DNA from 2 places in the Desulfitobacterium metallireducens DSM 15288 genome. Region 1 is predicted to be linked to the other one. Evidence: a T-box and tRNA genes for the amino acid it is inferred to sense, from the RefSeq annotation. Region 1 holds a T-box; the other holds one or more tRNA genes.
What was found. The T-box of region 1 lies ahead of ileS (isoleucine--tRNA ligase). A T-box ahead of a tRNA ligase gene usually reads a tRNA of that ligase, here a tRNA-Ile.
Positions count from the first base shown of each region.

Region 2: it encodes a tRNA-Ile, which carries the amino acid that the T-box ahead of ileS (isoleucine--tRNA ligase) is inferred to sense. The anticodon was not compared.

Region 1 is NZ_CP007032.1:2,400,154-2,404,464, forward strand. It holds gene ileS (isoleucine--tRNA ligase) at 1-2,538, opposite strand, end outside; T-box leader at 2,605-2,810, opposite strand; gene DESME_RS11715 (hypothetical protein) at 2,831-3,298, opposite strand; gene DESME_RS11720 (DivIVA domain-containing protein) at 3,364-3,879, opposite strand; gene DESME_RS11725 (YlmH family RNA-binding protein) at 3,895-4,311, opposite strand, start outside.
Region 2 is NZ_CP007032.1:91,753-96,063, reverse strand. It holds rRNA gene DESME_RS00460 (23S ribosomal RNA) at 1-2,051, opposite strand, end outside; tRNA gene DESME_RS00455 (tRNA-Ala) at 2,172-2,247, opposite strand; tRNA gene DESME_RS00450 (tRNA-Ile) at 2,265-2,341, opposite strand; rRNA gene DESME_RS00445 (16S ribosomal RNA) at 2,559-4,124, opposite strand.

The DNA of each region.
Region 1 (4,311 bases):
AACTCCTTGCAGGAATTCATAGAGATCAGCTGGGGTGTAAAGATCAACTTGAGCGGTAAGCGGATGATTGATGAGCTTATCTTGACGGGCTTTCTCCAAAGCCTTCGTGACCTCAGCACGTAAGGATAAGATTTGATCCCATTTAGCTCCAAGTTGTTCATCCATCCATTCCGGCTTCACTGTAGGCATTTTTTCAACTTGAATATTTACCCCTTCAGCTACACCTGAGACATAAGGCCAAATTTCATCCGCTGTGAAGGTAAGTACCGGAGCAATTAAGCGTACCAGAGCATCCAAGGACTGATAAAGAACTGTTTGCGCAGAACGACGCAGTGTGGATTTCTTCCCTTCGACATAGAGGCGATCTTTGGCAATATCGAGATAAATAGCGCTCATCTCAATCGTACAGAAATTATGGACGGTATGATATACCCAGTGGAACTCATATTTTTCATACCCTTCAAGCACACGGTCGATCACTTTTCCAAGTTGAAGAAGCGCCCAGCGATCAATCTCAGGGAGCTCAGCGTAAGGAACTTGATCCTTTGCTGGGTCAAAGTCATTGAGGTTACTGAGCAGAAAACGTAAAGTATTCCGGATCTTTCGGTAAGCTTCCGACATCTGTTTCATAATGCGTTGAGAAGCTGCTACATCGTTTTTATAATCCGCTGAAGCAACCCAGAGTCTTAAGATATCTGCTCCCATTTGGTTCACGACTTGAAGCGGATCAACCCCATTACCCAAAGACTTTGACTGTTTCCGCCCTTGCTCATCCACGAGGAATCCATGAGTAAGTACGGCTTTATAGGGAGCCTTGCCAAAAGCGGCGACAGATGTCGACAAGGAAGAGTTAAACCAACCTCGATGCTGGTCAGAGCCCTCCAAATAGAGGTCAGCAGGCCAGGTAAGTTCCTCTCTCTGCTTGAGAACTCCAGCATAACTTGTCCCCGAATCAAACCAAACATCCATGATATCCGATTCCTTGCGGAACGCATGGCCCCCACAAGGGCAGGTCGTTCCCTCCGGAAGAAGTTCTTCAGCTGGATGTGCAAACCAAGCATCTGAACCTTCTTGACGGAAGATCTCTTGAAGTTTAGCAATCGTTTCATCGTTAACGAGCTCTTTGCCGCAATCCTCACAGTAAAAAATCGGGATCGGAACACCCCAAGTCCGTTGTCGGGAAATGCACCAGTCTCCTCGATCTCGAACCATATTGTAAATTCGATCTCTACCCCAAGCCGGAATCCATTGAACTTGATCAATCTGCTCTAAGGCTTCTTTACGGAAACCATCGATTGATGCAAACCATTGCTCTGTTGCGCGGAAAATAATCGGATTTTTGCAGCGCCAGCAGTGAGGATAACTATGGGTAATCTTTTCTTCAAGTACTAGAGCATTCGCCTTAGTAAGGTCTTCAATCACGATCGGATTAGCTTTACCAACTTTCAGTCCGACATAAGGTCCGCCTTCTTCAGTAAACTTACCTTGATGGTCGACTGGACAAATGACCGGCAAATCATATTTTTTCCCAACGATAAAGTCATCTTCCCCATGACCAGGAGCCGTATGAACGCAACCCGTTCCTGCTTCAAGTGTAACATGCTCACCGAGGATTAATAGCGATTCTCTATCGAGGAGTGGATGTTGACATGTAATCAACTCTAAATCCTTACCGACGAAGGTTTTCTCAACAGGCAATGCCAAATTCCAAAGGGCACGGAGTCTTTCCAGAAGACCTTCAGCGACAATCCAATGTTCATCCCCAACCTTGACTTGAGCATAAGTAAAGTCTGGATGCAAACTGATGGCTACATTGGCCGGAATGGTCCAGGGCGTCGTAGTCCAAATGACAACGTAGGTATTCGCTTCGTTAAGAATACCTTTACCCTCTTTGACAGCAAATTTTACATAAATTGCGGAAGAGGTCTGATCTGCATATTCAATCTCCGCTTCAGCTAGAGCCGTCTCGCAAGAAGGACACCAATACACAGGTTTTAAGCCTTTGTAGATATAGCCCTTTTTCGCCATTTCGCCGAAAACACCGATTTGCTCAGCTTCATATTCTTTATGGAAAGTTAGATAGGGGTGATCCCAATCCCCACGTACGCCTAGACGTTTAAAACCCTCACGTTGAATACCGACATACTTTTTCGCGTACTCTTTGCAATGCGCGCGAAATTCTAGGGTGGAAACGGCATGTCGATTTAGTCCCACCTTCTTAATAACCTGCTGCTCAATCGGTAGACCATGTGTATCCCAACCAGGAACATAGGGAGCATCGTACCCCATCATCGTTTTATACTTAACAATGATATCTTTAAGCACTTTATTTAACGCATGCCCAAGATGAATATCTCCATTTGCATAAGGAGGCCCATCATGGAGTATAAACTTTTTATGTCCTGCTCGAGCTTTTTGAACGTGCTCATAGAGATTGTTTTCTTCCCACTTTTTTAAGATTTCCGGTTCACGTTGGGGTAAATTGCCCCGCATCGGGAAATCCGTTTCTGGTAAGTTTAAGGTATCCCGGTAATCCATAAATTGATTCCTCCTAAGTATTCTATACATAGTAATGATAAAAACTAAAAAAATCCCTGTCCACATAAAAGGGACGGGATATTCTCGCGGTGCCACCCTTGTTGCTCAATTGAGCCACTCGGAACCCTATAACGGAGGTGATCCGGAGAAGCTTACTCTAACCGTTCAGCTTCTCACTCTAAGGTGATTTCCTTGTCTTACCTCGCGGGCTTGCACCATTTCCCGCTCGCTTGAGAGGATATCTCAAGGACTGTCCTTATCCACGTTTTCCCGAAAATAATTAAGCAAACAATTAAGCTAAAACTTTACGGATTAAACCAACTAATTTGGCTGTTCCTTCAGAATCAACCGGCTCAACTAGAAATAAACAAAGATAGGGAATTTTTCGTTCCTTCCAGTTAATTACCATCTCATAAAGTCCATCTTTAACCAAAGTGACTTGATGTGCATCACGTTCATTAGATAAACCAACAACGACTCCACGTTGCTCCATGACATCAAGTGCTTGAAACGCACGATCAAGCAATTCATCGCTTCCTGCCATGAGGACATCCCCCGCGCGGAAAGGTCCAGGTTCAGCCTTTCCAAGATAAAGGACTTGAATCTCCTCTGGAAACGAAATTAACTCACTGAGGGTTGACACAAGTTCCATATCACTACGACCCACTTTGCCAACAGGGAGACTATTGTCCTGAATATGTAGTCCTAACCCCTCAACCAAGAAATCGGAAGCCAGTTCCGTGTACAATATGCTTTTCATAACCAGCCATCCTTCTAAATAAACTATTGTCTAAGCGATATCGTACATTCTACCATGATTCTAACCTATTCCGCAAGATTCAAACCATTATCTTGACTCTTGATTAGCTTAAGAGAATCAATTGAAAGTTCGGATTCCTTATTAAAAGATTCTGCAAGATTAAGCTGTGCGTGTAGGAATGACTTTAATTGTGTCCGAATCAGCTCTCTTCTTCTGAAAAGATCTTCAATTTCCTCGTTAACCTCAGTTATCTTTTTCTGCGCTTCTATAAAGCGTTGCGCCTTTTCTTGTTCAGCAGTTTTGATCATCAGTTCAGCTTCATGGCGTGCAGATAGCTTCACTTCCTCGGCTGTCTGCTGAGCGAGTACCATTGTCTGCTGCAACGTCCCTTCAAGCTGTTTATATTGTTTAAGTTCTTGCTCAAAGCGTTGCACCTTTTCGCGAAGTTCGAAATTCTCACTATAAACGACTTCAAATTCTTTACTGACCATATCGAGGAACTTCTCCACTTCTTCCGTTTGGTAGCCACGAACCCCTTTACGAAACTCTTTATTCCTGATGTCAATCGGAGTCATCGGCATAGTTCTGTCCCCTTTCTAATGCTTTTGTGTCTGAAAAACAATAATACTCCAGCCAATCCGCCCTTTGCGAGTCTCACTTGCATCACGAAGGCGTAATCGTCCATATCCTCGGCAAGAAATAACATCCCCTGACTTCACTTCCAAATCGGGTTTGCTAATCATTAGATCATTGCGTTTAATCTTTCCTTGTCTAATCCATTCTTGAACAACGCCTCGGGCAACATTAAAACCTGAAGCAACTATGGCGTCAATCCGTGAAGAAGCAACAGTAATTCGGCGCTCTTCTCCAGGATCTTCACGGAGATTGAGTTCTCCTTGAACTCGCTCGACACGAATATTGGCCCGTCCCGCCATTCTCCACTCTTGAAGCAAATAATCTGCAATTTCATCGACAACAGCGACGATCATCCCACGAATTCCAGAATGGATATC
Region 2 (4,311 bases), 870 kb from region 1:
GCATCTTCACGGGTATTACAATTTCGCCGAGTCCCTCGTTGAGACAGTGTCCAGATCGTTACGCCTTTCGTGCGGGTCAGAACTTACCTGACAAGGAATTTCGCTACCTTAGGACCGTTATAGTTACGGCCGCCGTTTACTGGGGCTTCAATTCAAAGCTTCGCCTTGCGGCTAACCTCTCCTCTTAACCTTCCAGCACCGGGCAGGCGTCAGCTCCTATACTTCTCTTTTCAGATTGGCAGGAACCTGTGTTTTTGTTAAACAGTCGCCTGGACCATTTCTCTGCGGCTCTTCTTGCGAAGAGCGCCCCTTCTCCCGAAGTTACGGGGCTATTTTGCCGAGTTCCTTAACGAGGGTTTTCTCGCGCGCCTTAGGATTCTCTCCTTATCTACCTGTGTCGGTTTGCGGTACGGGCTCTCTCTCACTCACTAGAGGCTTTTCTTGACAGCTTGGAGTCGGTTACTTCGCTACTTATTTTCGCTCCCCATTACCTTTCAGGCAACGCGTAAGACGGATTTACCTGCCTCACACCCTACGGGCTTGGGCGTGCTCAACCAACGGCACGCTTAACCTATCCTTCTGTGTCACCCCATCGCTAATAACGTTTAAGAGAGGTACTGGAATATCCACCAGTTGTCCATCACCTACGCCTTTCGGCCTCGGCTTAGGTCCCGACTGACCCTGGGCGGACGAGCCTTCCCCAGGAAACCTTAGATTTTCGGCGGGTGAGATTCTCACTCACCTTTTCGCATACTCATACCGGCATTCTCACTTCCAAGCTCTCCACCCAACCTTCCAGTTGAACTTCGCTGACCTTGGAACGCTCCCCTACCCCTTACAGTAAACTGTAAAGCCATAGCTTCGGTGATACGCTTGAGCCCCGTTACATTTTCGGCGCAGAACCACTCGACCAGTGAGCTATTACGCACTCTTTAAATGGTGGCTGCTTCTGAGCCAACATCCTGGTTGTCTGTGCAATTCCACATCCTTTTCCACTTAGCGTATACTTTGGGACCTTAGCTGATGGTCTGGGCTGTTTCCCTTTTGACTATGAAGCTTATCCCCCACAGTCTGACTCCCAATCTAAATTCTTGGCATTCAGAGTTTGATAAGGTTCGGTAACCCGGTAAGGCCCCTAGCCTATTCAGTGCTTTACCGCCAAGAATCATCAATTGAGGCTAGCCCTAAAGCTATTTCGGGGAGAACCAGCTATCTCCGTGTTCGATTGGCATTTCACCCCTACCCACAGTTCATCCCTTGCCTTTTCAACGACAGTGAGTTCGGGCCTCCAGTAGGTTTTACCCCACCTTCACCCTGACCATGGGTAGATCACACGGTTTCGGGTCTACAGCATGTAACTTGTCGCCCTTTTCAGACTCGCTTTCGCTTCGGCTCCAGCTTCTCGCTTTAACCTCGCTACATACCGTAACTCGCCGGTTCATTCTACAAAAGGCACGCCATCACACCTCAAGGGTGCTTTGACTGCTTGTAAGCGTACGGTTTCAGGTTCTTTTTCACTCCCCTCCCGGGGTGCTTTTCACCTTTCCCTCACGGTACTGGTTCACTATCGGTCGCTAAGGAGTATTTAGCCTTGGGAGGTGGTCCTCCCGGTTTCCCACGGGGTTTCTCGTGTCCCGCGGTACTCAGGATACCCTCACAGCATTTCTTCTTTTCGCTTACAGGAGTGTTACCTTCTTTGCTGAATCTTTCCAGATTTCTTCAGCTAAGAATTAATGCTTAATAGAGGGTCCTACAACCCCAAGCTCCGAAGAGCTTGGTTTGGGCTCTTCCCGTTTCGCTCGCCGCTACTCAGGGAATCGATTATTCTTTCTCTTCCTCCGGGTACTTAGATGTTTCAGTTCCCCGGGTTGTCCTCTTTAACCTATCTATTCAGTTAAAGATCATTGGATATAACTCCAATGGGGTTGCCCCATTCGGGTATCCACGGATCAATGCATGCTTACTGCTCCCCGTGGCATTTCGCTGTTAACCGCGCCCTTCTTCGACTCTTAGCGCCTAGGCATCCACCGTACGCCCTTAGTAGCTTGACCTAAATCTTTTCGCCACTTCAGGTTTTTATATGAATCCTTTGACTTTTGAAAAACTATTTTCTCTGTGCAGTTTTCAAAGAACGATGTATATTTGAGAAGCCAATCCATTTAAAGTTAATTTGGTGGAGGTAAGCGGGATCGAACCGCTGACCCCCTGCTTGCAAGGCAGGTGCTCTCCCAGCTGAGCTATACCCCCAACGATATGAACTTAAATGGTGGGCCTGGGTGGACTCGAACCACCGACCTCACGCTTATCAGGCGTGCGCTCTAACCAGCTGAGCTACAAGCCCATTGTAGAGACAAATGGTCTCTCAAAACTAAACAACAAAGGAAAGCTTACACTTCTTTACAGCCTCGCAGATTGCTCTGCGCTTTTGCCTTTTCGGCTTTTGAGTCTTTCGACTCTACCCTTCAATCGATTCCGTTTCTCCAAAGAGTTTCTTCCTCGATTGAGGATCGACCATAGGATTAGTTAACTTAAAATCTTAAGCTAACATGTCTCCTTAGAAAGGAGGTGATCCAGCCGCACCTTCCGATACGGCTACCTTGTTACGACTTCACCCCAATCATCGGCCCCACCTTCGACGGCTAGCTCCCTTTCGGGTTACCTCACCGGCTTCGGGTGTTGCAGACTTTCGTGGTGTGACGGGCGGTGTGTACAAGGCCCGGGAACGTATTCACCGCAGTATGCTGACCTGCGATTACTAGCGATTCCAACTTCATGTTCTCGAGTTGCAGAGAACAATCCGAACTGAGACCGGCTTTCTCGGATTTGCTCCACCTCGCGGCTTCGCTTCCGTCTGTACCGGCCATTGTAGCACGTGTGTAGCCCAAGACATAAGGGGCATGATGATTTGACGTCATCCCCACCTTCCTCCGGTTTATCACCGGCAGTCTGTCTAGAGTGCTCGACCTTACTCGTTAGCAACTAAACATAGGGGTTGCGCTCGTTGCGGGACTTAACCCAACATCTCACGACACGAGCTGACGACAACCATGCACCACCTGTCTCTACGTTCCCCGAAGGGCACTCCTTAGTTTCCTAAGAATTCGTAGGATGTCAAGCCTTGGTAAGGTTCTTCGCGTTGCGTCGAATTAAACCACATGCTCCACCGCTTGTGCGGGCCCCCGTCAATTCCTTTGAGTTTCAACCTTGCGGCCGTACTCCCCAGGCGGAGTGCTTATTGTGTTAACTGCGGCACAGAAGGGGTCGATACCCTCTACACCTAGCACTCATCGTTTACGGCGTGGACTACCAGGGTATCTAATCCTGTTTGCTCCCCACGCTTTCGCGCCTCAGCGTCAGTTACAGTCCAGAAAGTCGCCTTCGCCACTGGTGTTCCTCCACATCTCTACGCATTTCACCGCTACACGTGGAATTCCACTTTCCTCTCCTGTCCTCAAGATAACCAGTTTCCGATGCAGGCTTGGGGTTGAGCCCCAAGTTTTCACACCAGACTTAATTATCCGCCTACGCGCCCTTTACGCCCAATGATTCCGGACAACGCTTGCCCCCTACGTATTACCGCGGCTGCTGGCACGTAGTTAGCCGGGGCTTCCTCCTCAGGTACCGTCATGTAAATACACTATTTGCATATCTACCGTTCGTCCCTGAAAACAGTACTTTACAACCCGAAGGCCTTCATCATACACGCGGCGTTGCTCCGTCAGACTTTCGTCCATTGCGGAAGATTCCCCACTGCTGCCTCCCGTAGGAGTCTGGGCCGTGTCTCAGTCCCAGTGTGGCCGTTCACCCTCTCAGGCCGGCTACTGATCGTCGCCTTGGTAGGCCTTTACCCCACCAACTAGCTAATCAGACGCGGGTCCATCCATTATCGATAGCATGTTCAGAGGCCATCTTTCTTTAACCGATGATGCCATCAGTTAAACGTATCCGGTATTAGCCCTCGTTTCCAAGGGTTGTCCCGATTTAATGGGTAGGTTACCCACGCGTTACTCACCCGTCCGCCACTAAAAACTCGCTAAGCAAGCTTATTGAGTTCTCCGTTCGACTTGCATGTGTTAGGCACGCCGCCAGCGTTCGTCCTGAGCCAGGATCAAACTCTCCATAAAATTTATGAAGAAAATTTGATTGCTCAAATTCATCTCAAACTCTTTAACGAGTCACTTGGCTGTTCCTTGTTGTTTAGTTTTCAAAGACCGGAGTCACATTTATAAATGATAGCACCTCTAACTCATTCTGTCAACTACCATTTATTCCTGATCAATTGCGTTTTCGCAACCGAACGATTAGTATTTT